2 regions of the Streptomyces sp. NPDC058697 genome follow, and region 1 is predicted to be linked to the other one. Evidence: predicted binding sites of a transcription regulator. Region 1 holds the regulator's gene; the other holds the start of a gene.

Region 1 (5,619 bases):
CCAAGCTCATCGAGCGCAACACCACGATCCCGACCAAGCGGTCCGAGATCTTCACGACGGCCGAGGACAACCAGCCGTCCGTGCAGATCCAGGTCTACCAGGGCGAGCGCGAGATCGCGGCGTACAACAAGAAGCTCGGGATGTTCGAGCTGACCGGTCTGCCGCCGGCCCCGCGCGGGGTCCCGCAGATCGAGGTCGCCTTCGACATCGACGCCAACGGCATCATGCACGTGACCGCGAAGGACCTCGGCACGGGCAAGGAGCAGAAGATGACCGTCACCGGCGGCTCCTCGCTGCCGAAGGACGAGGTCGACCGGATGCGCCAGGAGGCCGAGCAGTACGCGGACGAGGACCACCGTCGCCGCGAGGCCGCCGAGTCCCGCAACCAGGGCGAGCAGCTCGTCTACCAGACGGAGAAGTTCCTCAAGGACAACGAGGACAAGGTCCCCGGTGACGTCAAGACCGAGGTCGAGTCGAGCATCGAGGAGCTGAAGACCGCTCTCAAGGGCGAGGACACCACCGAGATCCGTACGGCCACCGAGAAGGTCGCCGCCGTCTCCCAGAAGCTCGGCCAGGCGATGTACGCGGACGCGCAGGCGTCGCAGGGTGCCGCGGGCGCCGAGGCCCCGGGTGCCGACGCCGGCGCCGGTGCCAAGGCCGCCGACGACGACGTCGTGGACGCCGAGATCGTCGACGAGGACCGTGACCGCAAGGACGGTGCCGCGTGACAGAGGAGACCCCGGGCTTCGACGAGCAGCCCGACGTCCCCTCCGGCGCCACCCCTGAAGACGCCGAGCCGAAGCCGGCCCCCTCCGTGGAGGAGGGGGCGGCCCAGGCCGGGGACGCGGCAGCAGCAGCACAGATCGCGGGCCTCACCGCCCAGCTGGACCAGGTGCGTACGGCGCTCGGCGAGCGCACGGCGGACGTCCAGCGGCTCCAGGCCGAGTACCAGAACTACCGCCGCCGGGTCGAGCGCGACCGGATCGCGGTCAAGGAGATCGCCATCGCGAACCTCCTGACCGAGCTCCTGCCCGTGCTCGACGACATCGGCCGCGCGCGGGACCACAGCGAACTGGTCGGCGGCTTCAAGTCGGTGGCCGAGTCGCTGGAGACCGTCGCGGCGAAGATGGGTCTGCAGCAGTTCGGCAAGGAGGGCGAGCCCTTCGACCCGACGATCCACGAGGCCCTGATGCACAGTTACGCACCGGACGTCACCGAGACGACGTGCGTGGCGATTCTGCAGCCGGGGTATCGCTTCGGCGAGCGCACCATCCGCCCCGCGCGGGTGGCCGTCGCCGAGCCGCAGCCGGGCGCGCAGACGGTCAAGGGCGACGAGACGGACGCGACCCAGGCGGCCGACGACAAGGAGAGCGGTGGCCCGGACGAGGGCTGACGTGAAACAGGGCGTACGCGCGCCCGTATGCAGCACGAACACCAGGCGCGTACGTGACAGTGGCGTGCGGAAGGAGGGGCGTCGAGGATGAGCACCAAGGACTTCATCGAGAAGGACTACTACAAGGTCCTCGGCGTCCCCAAGGACGCCACCGAGGCCGAGATCAAGAAGGCGTACCGGAAACTCGCCCGCGAGTACCACCCGGACGCCAACAAGGGGAACGCGAAGGCCGAGGACCGCTTCAAGGAGATCTCCGAGGCGAACGACATCCTCGGGGACCCCAAGAAGCGCAAGGAGTACGACGAGGCCCGCGCCCTCTTCGGCAACGGCGGGTTCAGGCCGGGGCCCGGCGCCGGAGGCGGCAACTTCAACTTCGACCTGGGCGACCTCTTCGGAGGCGGCCCCGGTCAGGGCGGAGCGGGCGGCCAGGGCGGCGCCGGCGGCTTCGGCGGCGGTATCGGTGACGTGTTCGGCGGGCTGTTCAACCGCGGTGGCGCCACCACCGGCACGCGTACGCAGCCGCGGCGCGGCCAGGACATCGACACCGAGGTCACGCTCAGCTTCACCGAGGCCGTGGACGGGGCGACCGTTCCCCTCCGCATGACCTCGCAGTCCCCCTGCAAGGCCTGTTCGGGCACCGGCGACAAGAACGGCACACCGCGCGTGTGCCCGACCTGCGTCGGCACCGGCCAGGTCGCGCGGGGCTCGGGCGGCGGCTTCTCGCTGACCGACCCGTGCCCCGACTGCAAGGGCCGCGGCCTGATCGCGGAGCACGCGTGCCTGGTCTGCAACGGCTCGGGGCGCGCCAAGTCGTCCCGCACCATGCAGGTCCGTATCCCGGCCGGGGTGTCGGACAGCCAGCGCATCCGGCTCCGCGGCAAGGGCGCACCGGGCGAGCGGGGCGGGCCGGCGGGCGATCTGTACGTCACCGTGCATGTGGACGCCCATCCGGTCTTCGGCCGCAAGGGCGACAACCTCACCGTCACCGTCCCCGTCACCTTCACGGAGGCGGCGCTCGGCGGCGAGGTCCGCGTGCCCACGCTCGGGGGACCCCCGGTCACCCTGAAGCTGCCCCCGGGCACACCCAACGGCCGTACGATGCGCGCCCGTGGCAAGGGCGCGGTCCGCAAGGACGGCACCCGCGGGGACCTGTTGGTCACCGTCGAGGTGAGTGTCCCCACGGACGTGACGGGGAAGGCTCGTGACGCGCTTGAGGCGTATCGCGAGGCCACCGCGGACGAGGACCCGCGGGCGGAGCTGTTCCAGGCCGCGAAGGGAGCATGAGGACACCATGGACGCAACCGGACGCCGTCGACAGAGTTCTTATTCCGCATATGAGCTGACGGAAGAAACACCGGTGTACGTCATCTCGGTGGCCGCCCAGCTCTCCGGCCTGCACCCGCAGACCCTGCGCCAGTACGACCGCCTCGGCCTGGTCTCCCCCGACCGCACGGCCGGGCGCGGCCGCCGCTACTCGGCCCGTGACATCGAACTGCTGCGCACCGTCCAGCAGTTGTCGCAGGACGAGGGCATCAACCTCGCCGGCATCAAGCGCATCATCGAACTGGAGAACCAGGTCGCCGCGCTCCAGTCCCGCGTCGCGGAGATGGAAGCGGCCCTGGACGGCGCGGCGGCCGCGATGCAGCAGCGCGAGGCCGCCGTCCACGCCTCGTACCGCCGCGACCTGGTCCCGTACCAGGAGGTCCAGCAGACGAGCGCGCTGGTGGTGTGGCGCCCGAAGCGACAGCAGTCGGACTGACACCGCCCGACTGACGCCCGCACGCGCAGCCCGTAGAAGGGGCCCGGAGGTTCACCCGAACCTCCGGGCCCCTCCACGTTTTCCGGCTCCCACCGACCGGGCGGCTGCATCAAGCTGACCACCGCCTGCATGAAAATGACAGCGTTTTCTGTGGAGTGCGTGCCTGGACGCTGACAAAGTCTTGGGCAGAGGGAATTTTAGGGGGAGCAGTGAACAGGAATTTCCATTCAGTCGTTTCCAAGACCGGTGTCCGCGTTGTATTCGCAGCCGGAGCAGCGCTGTTGATCGCCGGTTCGCCGATGATGTCCGGAAGTGCCTTTGCGGAAGAGCGGAACACGCCTGGCGTCCATTCCGCCGCAGCTGTTGGTGAGCGTCCTTCCGACGCAGTCGCACATCTGCTCTCCGCGATCCAGGAGAACGTTCTTCCGCTGCTCCCCGTGCAGGTCAATGGCTGGCAGTAGAAATCCATTCATCGGCAGCGGGATGCCATTTGCCGGCAGCGACTCGCTATTTGATGCCAGTAGCTCTTTCGAGCCAGTGGTCTGTCGAGTCAACTCTCCGAATTCTGTGAGGGCTTGTGGGGAAGAGCAGTGCGGCGACGTTCAAGCCGCGAGATCTGGACGAGGTCCCGTCGGTGGACGCGCTCCTCGTCGAGCTGGGGACCGGGGCCTTCGTCAGGGACTCCCTGACGGCGCCGGTCGGCCGTAACGACTCCTGGGCCGGCGCCACCACCGGTGGGCGGAAGGTCTTCGTCAAGCACCTGATCGGGCCCGAAGCGGACGTCAGGGCCCGGATGCGCCGGTTGCTCTCCTTCGAACGCTTCGCCGAAGGGCTGCCGACGGCCGCGCTGCGCGGTCCGGCGTTCCTCGGCGGTGACGAGTCGGCGGGGCTGGTGGCGTACGACTATGTCGAAGGCGCGCGCAGCGGCGCGGAGTTGATGATCGACGAGAGCTTCGGCCCGGAACTCGCCGAGAACGTCGGCAGGGCGATCGGGCTGCTGCACGAGGCGCCGGTCCCCGACTTCGAGGAACTCGACCAGTCCCCGCCGCCGCATCCTCCGCTGAGCTTTCTGCAGGGGCTTCCGCTACCGGTGTTCGAGTCCCTGAGCTTCGCGGAACTGCAGGGGTGGCGGCTGATGCAGACCGACGAGGTGCTGGTCAAGGCCATCGGGGAGCTGCGGGCCCGGGAGCGGGAAGCACCCCGGGTGCCGTCCCACTGCGATGTGCGCGTCGACCAGTTCCTGGTCACGGGCGACGACTTCCTGGTGACGGACTGGGAGGAGTTCCGACTGGCGGACCCAGCCCGTGACGTCGGCGCGTTCGCCGGGGAGTGGTTGCACCGTTCGGTTCTCGACATCGTCACCACGCGGGGCGACTCGGTGTTCCTGGACGTTGAGTTGACACACGAGGCGGTGCTCAGCCGCGGCGTGCAGAAGATGCAGCGCCTGCTGCCGCTCGTGCGCGGCTTCTGGCACGGCTACCGGCAGGTGCGGCCGGGGATGGACGCCGCGCTTGCCACCCGGGCCACCGCCTACGCCGGCTGGCATCTGCTGGACCGTTTGATGGCCGGCGCGTCGAGGACGTCCAGGCTCTCCGGCATCGAGCGGGCAGCCGCCGGCATCGGCAGGGCGGCACTGGTCAGCCCAGAGAGGTTCGTGACCACGCTCGGATTCGAGGAACGTGAGGAAGCCGCATGAGTGAGGGTCTCGTCGAAGCCGCGCCCGGCCCACTGCCGCCAAGGCTGCGGGACGCCCTCGGCCGGGTGAGTGTCGCCCCCGACCGCTCCCGCGCGTGGGTCGACGACCGGGAGATCGAGGCGGACAGCCCACGGGAGATGCGCCGGCTGCTGGCCGAGGCGTTGTACGACATCCTGCACGCGGGCCAGTTCGTGGCGAAGGGGGCGCTGTCCTTCCGCCTGCGCGACGAGGCGTTCGAACGTGTCCTCGGCGCGGCGGTGCCGCACGAGCGGAGCACCGCCCGTGCGCGGGTGCATGTTCCTCCGGCCGAGAGCGGGGGCACGGCGGCGCGCGCCCTGGTCGAGTGGGACGGGGTGCGGGTGTGGGTGCCGGCAGAGAGCATCGGGGAAGACGGCCCGCTCACCGCGGGCCAGGTGGTGACACTCGACGTGCCCGCGCGTCGGCCCGCTCTGTCACCCGGGTTCTTCGTGGTGGACGGCTCGCTGCCGCGCAACCCGCACCGTGAACTTCTGCGCGTCTACGTCCACATAGCGCGCTGGGAGGACGCCGCTCCGGTCTGGGCGAGGACCCTCGGTCATCTTGAGGAGCGTGGGATCGCGTATCGCTCGAAGATCCTCTCGGCCAAGGCTCTGTATCCCCGGCGGGACGCCCTGGTGGTCTACCTGGGGCAGGAGTCGTGGCAGCGGGTGCCCGAGCTGGCCGAAGCACTGCGAGGGGTGCCCGGCATCGGGCGGGAGACCTCGGTCTTCGCCGAGCCGGTGGCCCGCGGTA
Region 2 (5,619 bases), on a different contig from region 1:
GTCCCGGGATTCCAGAATCCCCGACCGACCGATGAGGTAGCCGAGTTGGGCGCGGCTTTCGCTGCCGAGGGTGGCGGCGAGTTTGGCGATATGGACGCGGGCGGTACGGACGTTCATGCCGAGGCGCTCGGCGATGACCGTGTCCGTGTGCCCCTCGACGAGAAGGCCGGCGATGGCGAGCTGACGGGTGGTGACGCCGTTCACCGAGGGCTGTTGGGCGGCCTGGGGATACATCGGCGTGGCGAGGCGCCAGAGGCGGTCGAAGGTGGTGGCGAGGTGGGTGACGAGGGCTGGATGCCGGATCTCCAGGGCGATGCTGCGGTCCTTGGCCGCGGGGATGAAGGCGACGGTCCGGTCCATGACGAAGAGACGCTCGGTGACCTCGTCCAGGGTGCGGACCTCGACATCGCCGTCGAGCTGCTCGAAATGAGCCACGACCGCGGACGAGTAGCGCGAGGTGTGCTGGTAGAGCGTGCGCATCCGGGCTCCCCGGGAGAGCAGCGCTCGCTCCCGCGGCAGCGCGTCGGCCAGGATTTCGGGCGGCCGGTTTCCGCCGGGCTGGATGGTCAGCATTTCCTGCGACGACTCGGCCACCGCCCGGTTGACGGCGGCGTTGATCCGAGGGAGTCCCTGAAGCGCGGTGACCAGGGCGGAGCCGGAGGAATGCGCGCCATGGGCGTTCAGGTTCAGAAGAGGCTCGAACGTCTCGGCCAGCCTCGCCGCCCGGCGGCGCTGCCGCACGACTTCCTCGTCAAAGGTGCGGAGCAGCCTCGGGAGGGCGACGGCGGGCGCGGTGGGTCTCAGCCATCGAACGTCCTCCGGGTCGGGCTGCAGGAGGCCGAAGTCGATCAGACAAGGTGACTTCAGGGCGTCCTGCTGCCGTACACGTCCCTCGCTCAGCGCGCGGCCGTACAGCAGCGACCCCGCCTCGCACAGCTCCTCGACCTGGTGCGTCCGATGCTCGGGAATCTCGTCGGTGGACATTCAGTGATCCTGCTCCAGGAGCCCTGACTGCGCTATGAGGAAACCGAGTTGGGCCCGGCTGCCGCTGCCGAGGGCGGAGGCCAGCTTCGCTATGTGGGCGCGGCAGGTGCGGACGTTCATACCCAGACGGCGTGCTATGGCCTCGTCGACGTACCCCTCGATGAGGAGTTTGGCGATGGAGCGCTGGACAGGGGTGATGCCATTGGGGTCGACGTCGTTCGGGACGTCCTCGGTCAGCGGGACCGCGCGCTGCCAGAGCTGTTCGAAGACCTTGCTGAGGTACATGACGAGTCCGGGGTGCCGGAGTTCGAGAGCGACCCGCCGGTCGTCGCTGGCGGGGATGAAGGCGACGGTCCGGTCGAAGATGATCAGGCGCTCTATGAGCTCTTCCAGCGTGCGGACCTGGATCCTGCCGCCGGATATTCGCTCCACGTAGGCGAGTGTTCCCTGGCTGTGCCTCGCCGTGTGCTGGTACAGCGTGCGGATACTGACCCCGCGGTCCGTGAGGGGCCGGTCCCGCTCCAGGGCCTGCATGAGAGCGTCCGCGGGGCGACCGCCGCCGGGCTGGATCGTCAGCATCTCCGTGTTGCACTCGGCGGTAGCCGAATTGAGTGCGGCGTTGATCCGGTCGAATCCCTCCAGGACGGTGATCGCGTGGATGCTCGTCTGCCCCTGCGTGCTGATCGCGATGAACGGATCGAAGGAATCGGTCAGCTCGATCGCCTGCCGCCGCCGCTCCTGGATCTCGCGTTCCAGGGGGTGAAGACGTTGTGCGAGCGCGACGGACGGGGGAACTGGGCGCAGCCACTTCTCGTCGTCCGGATCGGGGTGGAGCAGTGCGAACTCCAGGAGACAGGGAGCCGCCTCCACCTCGACCCGGGTGATGCGCCCGGAGTGCAATGCGCTGGCGTAAAGGCGCGCTCCTTCGTCACACAACGTCGTGACAGCATGGGGATGTGTCGGTTGTGAGTTATTTGTAGGCAAATCTCCACCCCCCAGGGTCCTGAACATGCAGGAACATGATGCATCGCTCCTGTGGCATTGACGTGCCTGAATGAGCCATCGTCTTGTGACGACGGGGGAGAAGATTCCATCAAGTGAGGACGAAGCCGACTATGCGAGCGAGATTGCTTGGTTCAGTGCTTGCCGCAGTCTTCTCTGTCGCTGTGGCCTTCGGCACGTCGGGGGGCTCGGGCCTCGACGTTGTGCACGCCGAGCAGTCGGTCCCACCGGACAGCGGTTGGACCGATGCTGAGGCGGCGCCGGCGGACAGTGGCTGGACCAAGGTACTGGCCGGGGCGGCGGAGGTTCCGCCGGACAGCGGTTGGACGAGCAGCCCCGCGGACGCAGAAGCATGACCACCCCTCCCGACGACCGTTCCTTCCGCCGAGAAATGGCCACCGCGTACCGCTCCGGCTGGCACTTCATCGATCTGGCCACCGCTGTCCCCCACAGCGGTGACTCATTGATGGTGACGGTGTTCGGGGAGCCGGTCGTGGTGACCCGGGACGAGGACGACGAAGTACGGGCGTACCGGTGTCTGCGACGGCCTCGGGGGGCGCCGCAGCCGGTACGGTGCGCCATTCGGTACGGAATGATCTTTGTGAACCTCGACCAGCGCGACCACCGGCTGGTCGAGCCGGAAGCCCCGGACGTACGAGCCATCTCAGCCACCCCCCGCAGTGCCTGACGCGATTCCCCCGTCGTTGTAAATCGCTCAGGCGCTTCCCCCCGCAGCGGCGTCACCGTGACCTGAACACGGTGACGCCGCTGCAGTTTCCAGGCATATTTCAGGTCATCGACCGGTTTCCACAAGGGCTGAAACCAGCCTGGTACGCGACTGGTGTCCCGCTGTGCGCGCACCTCGCACCGGTTTCCCGTCAGCCGTGCCCCAGCGCCGACGTCAGGGTGATCTCGACGACCGCCCTGGATGGGTTGGGGGACGGGGTCCGGCCGTAGCGCTCGGCGTACCGGCGTTCCGCCTCCGCGACCCGCTCGGGGTCCATGGAAACCGTCGCGCGCCCCTCCAGCGTCGCCCACCGCCGTCCGTCCACCTGGCAGACCGCGACGGGGATGCCGTCGGGCCCGCCGGCCTGCACGTTCCGCACCTTCGTGCTGGACTTGTTCGCGATCACCCGAGCGAGACCGGCCTCCGGATCGTATGTAACCCCGACGGGCACCACATGCGGCGTGCCGTCGGGACGGAGGGTGGTCAGGGTGCACAGGTGACGTTCCCGCCAGAAACCGAGGTACGAGTCGTCGGGATCGCGCGGGTTCACGGGGTACGAGGCCATGGACCGGAACTTAGCCGCTGCCCCTCGCCCGCATCTTCTTGAGTGGAATAGACTCAACTTTGTGTACGTTGGTTGGGTCAGCCAACCTGGAGCACGAGGAGGAGAACGGACACGTGGACGCCGAGCTGACCAACAGGAGCCGGGACGCGATCAACGCGGCCAGCAACCGGGCCGTGACCGGGGGTCACGCCGATCTCACCCCCGCACATCTGCTCCTCGCGCTCCTTGAGGGGCAGGAGAACGAGAACATCACCGACCTGCTGGCCGCCGTCGAGGCCGACCAGGCCGGCGTGCGCACCGGCGCGGAGCGCGTACTGAGCGCGTTGCCCAGCGTGACGGGCTCCACCGTCGCCCCGCCGCAGCCCAACCGCGAGCTGCTCGCCGTCATCGCCGACGCCGCCGAGCGCGCCAAGGAACTGGGCGACGAATACCTCTCCACCGAGCACCTGCTCATCGGGATCGCGGCGAAGGGCGGCCAGAGCGGGGACGTACTCTCCCAGCAGGGGGCCAGTGCGAAAAAGCTGCTTGAGGCCTTTCAGAAGAGCAGGGGAGGGCGCCGGGTGACCACCCCGGATCCCGAGGGCCAGTACAAGGCACTCGAAAAGTTCGGTACGGACTTCACCGCGGCCGCGCGTGAGGGCAAGCTCGACCCCGTCATCGGACGGGACCAGGAAATCCGCCGCGTCGTGCAGGTGCTCAGCCGCCGCACCAAGAACAACCCCGTCCTCATCGGCGAGCCCGGCGTCGGCAAGACCGCCGTCGTCGAGGGGCTCGCCCAGCGGATCGTGAAGGGTGACGTCCCGGAGTCGCTCAAGAACAAGCGGCTCGTCTCGCTCGACCTGGGCGCGATGGTGGCCGGCGCCAAGTACCGCGGTGAGTTCGAGGAGCGCCTGAAGACCGTCCTGGCCGAGATCAAGGACTCCGACGGCCAGATCATCACGTTCATCGACGAGCTGCACACCGTCGTGGGCGCGGGCGCCGGCGGCGACTCCTCCATGGACGCCGGCAACATGCTGAAGCCGATGCTGGCACGTGGCGAGCTGCGTATGGTCGGCGCGACCACCCTCGACGAGTATCGCGAGCGGATCGAGAAGGACCCCGCCCTGGAGCGCCGCTTCCAGCAGGTGCTGGTCGCCGAGCCGACCGTCGAGGACACCATCGCGATCCTGCGCGGACTCAAGGGACGGTACGAGGCACACCACAAGGTCGTGATCGCGGACAGCGCGCTCGTCGCCGCCGCCACGCTCTCCGACCGGTACATCACCTCCCGCTTCCTGCCCGACAAGGCCATCGACCTCGTCGACGAGTCCGCGTCCCGGCTGCGCATGGAGATCGACTCCTCCCCCGTCGAGATCGACGAACTCCAGCGCGCCGTCGACCGGTTGCGCATGGAGGAGCTCGCGCTCGACAAGGAGACCGACCCCGCCTCCAAGCAGCGCCTTGAGAAGCTGCGCCGCGACCTCGCCGACAAGGAGGAGGAGCTGCGCGGCCTCACCGCTCGCTGGGAGAAGGAGAAGCAGTCCCTCAACCGCGTCGGTGAGCTGAAGGAGAAGCTCGACGAACTGCGCGGCCAGGCCGAACGGGCCCAGCGCGACGGCGACTTCGACACCGCCTCCAAGCTGCTGTACGGCGAGATCCCCACCCTGGAAAGGGACTTGGAGGAAGCCTCGGAGGCCGAGGAGGAGGCCGCGAAGGGCACGATGGTCAAGGAGGAGGTCGGCCCGGACGACATCGCGGACGTGGTCGGCGCCTGGACCGGCATCCCCGCCGGACGCCTCCTGGAGGGCGAGACCCAGAAACTCCTGCGCATGGAGGAGGAGTTGGGCCGCAGGCTGATCGGTCAGACGGAGGCGGTCCAGGCCGTCTCGGACGCCGTACGCCGCACCCGCGCGGGCATCGCCGACCCGGACCGCCCGACCGGCTCGTTCCTCTTCCTCGGCCCCACCGGTGTCGGCAAGACCGAACTCGCCAAGGCCCTCGCGGACTTCCTCTTCGACGACGAGCGGGCCATGATCCGCATCGACATGTCGGAGTACGGCGAGAAGCACAGCGTGGCTCGGCTGGTCGGCGCGCCGCCCGGTTACATCGGCTACGAGGAGGGCGGCCAGCTGACCGAGGCGGTCCGCCGCCGCCCGTACAGCGTGGTGCTCCTCGACGAGGTGGAGAAGGCGCACCCGGAGGTCTTCGACATCCTGCTCCAGGTGCTGGACGACGGGCGCCTGACGGACGGCCAGGGGCGGACGGTCGACTTCCGCAACACCATCCTGGTCCTCACCTCGAACCTCGGCAGTCAGTACCTGGTCGAGCCGCTGACGTCCGAGGAGGAGAAGAAGCAGCAGGT

What was found. The regulator HspR, encoded in region 1, represses chaperone genes until heat shock. The targets are predictions, from matches to a motif close to TTGAGNNNNNNNNNCTCAA.
Region 2: clpB (ATP-dependent chaperone ClpB) is a predicted target of HspR. The motif match lies at 3,317-3,335, and genes of this name have one in related genera.

The regions. Positions count from the first base shown of each region.
Region 1 covers NZ_JBHXSU010000014.1:29,530-35,148, reverse strand. The annotation lists gene dnaK (molecular chaperone DnaK) at 1-728, shown strand, start outside; gene grpE (nucleotide exchange factor GrpE) at 725-1,393, shown strand; gene dnaJ (molecular chaperone DnaJ) at 1,481-2,677, shown strand; gene ACFWXQ_RS29040 (heat shock protein transcriptional repressor HspR) at 2,685-3,152, shown strand; gene ACFWXQ_RS29035 (hypothetical protein) at 3,362-3,613, shown strand; gene lxmK (class V lanthionine synthetase subunit LxmK) at 3,730-4,848, shown strand; gene ACFWXQ_RS29025 (T3SS effector HopA1 family protein) at 4,845-5,619, shown strand, end outside.
Region 2 covers NZ_JBHXSU010000048.1:33,542-39,160, reverse strand. The annotation lists gene ACFWXQ_RS46665 (helix-turn-helix transcriptional regulator) at 1-984, opposite strand, end outside; gene ACFWXQ_RS46670 (LuxR C-terminal-related transcriptional regulator) at 1-35, shown strand, start outside; gene ACFWXQ_RS46660 (helix-turn-helix transcriptional regulator) at 985-1,995, opposite strand; gene ACFWXQ_RS46655 (hypothetical protein) at 2,339-2,674, shown strand; gene ACFWXQ_RS46650 (pyridoxamine 5'-phosphate oxidase family protein) at 2,865-3,278, opposite strand; gene clpB (ATP-dependent chaperone ClpB) at 3,392-5,619, shown strand, end outside.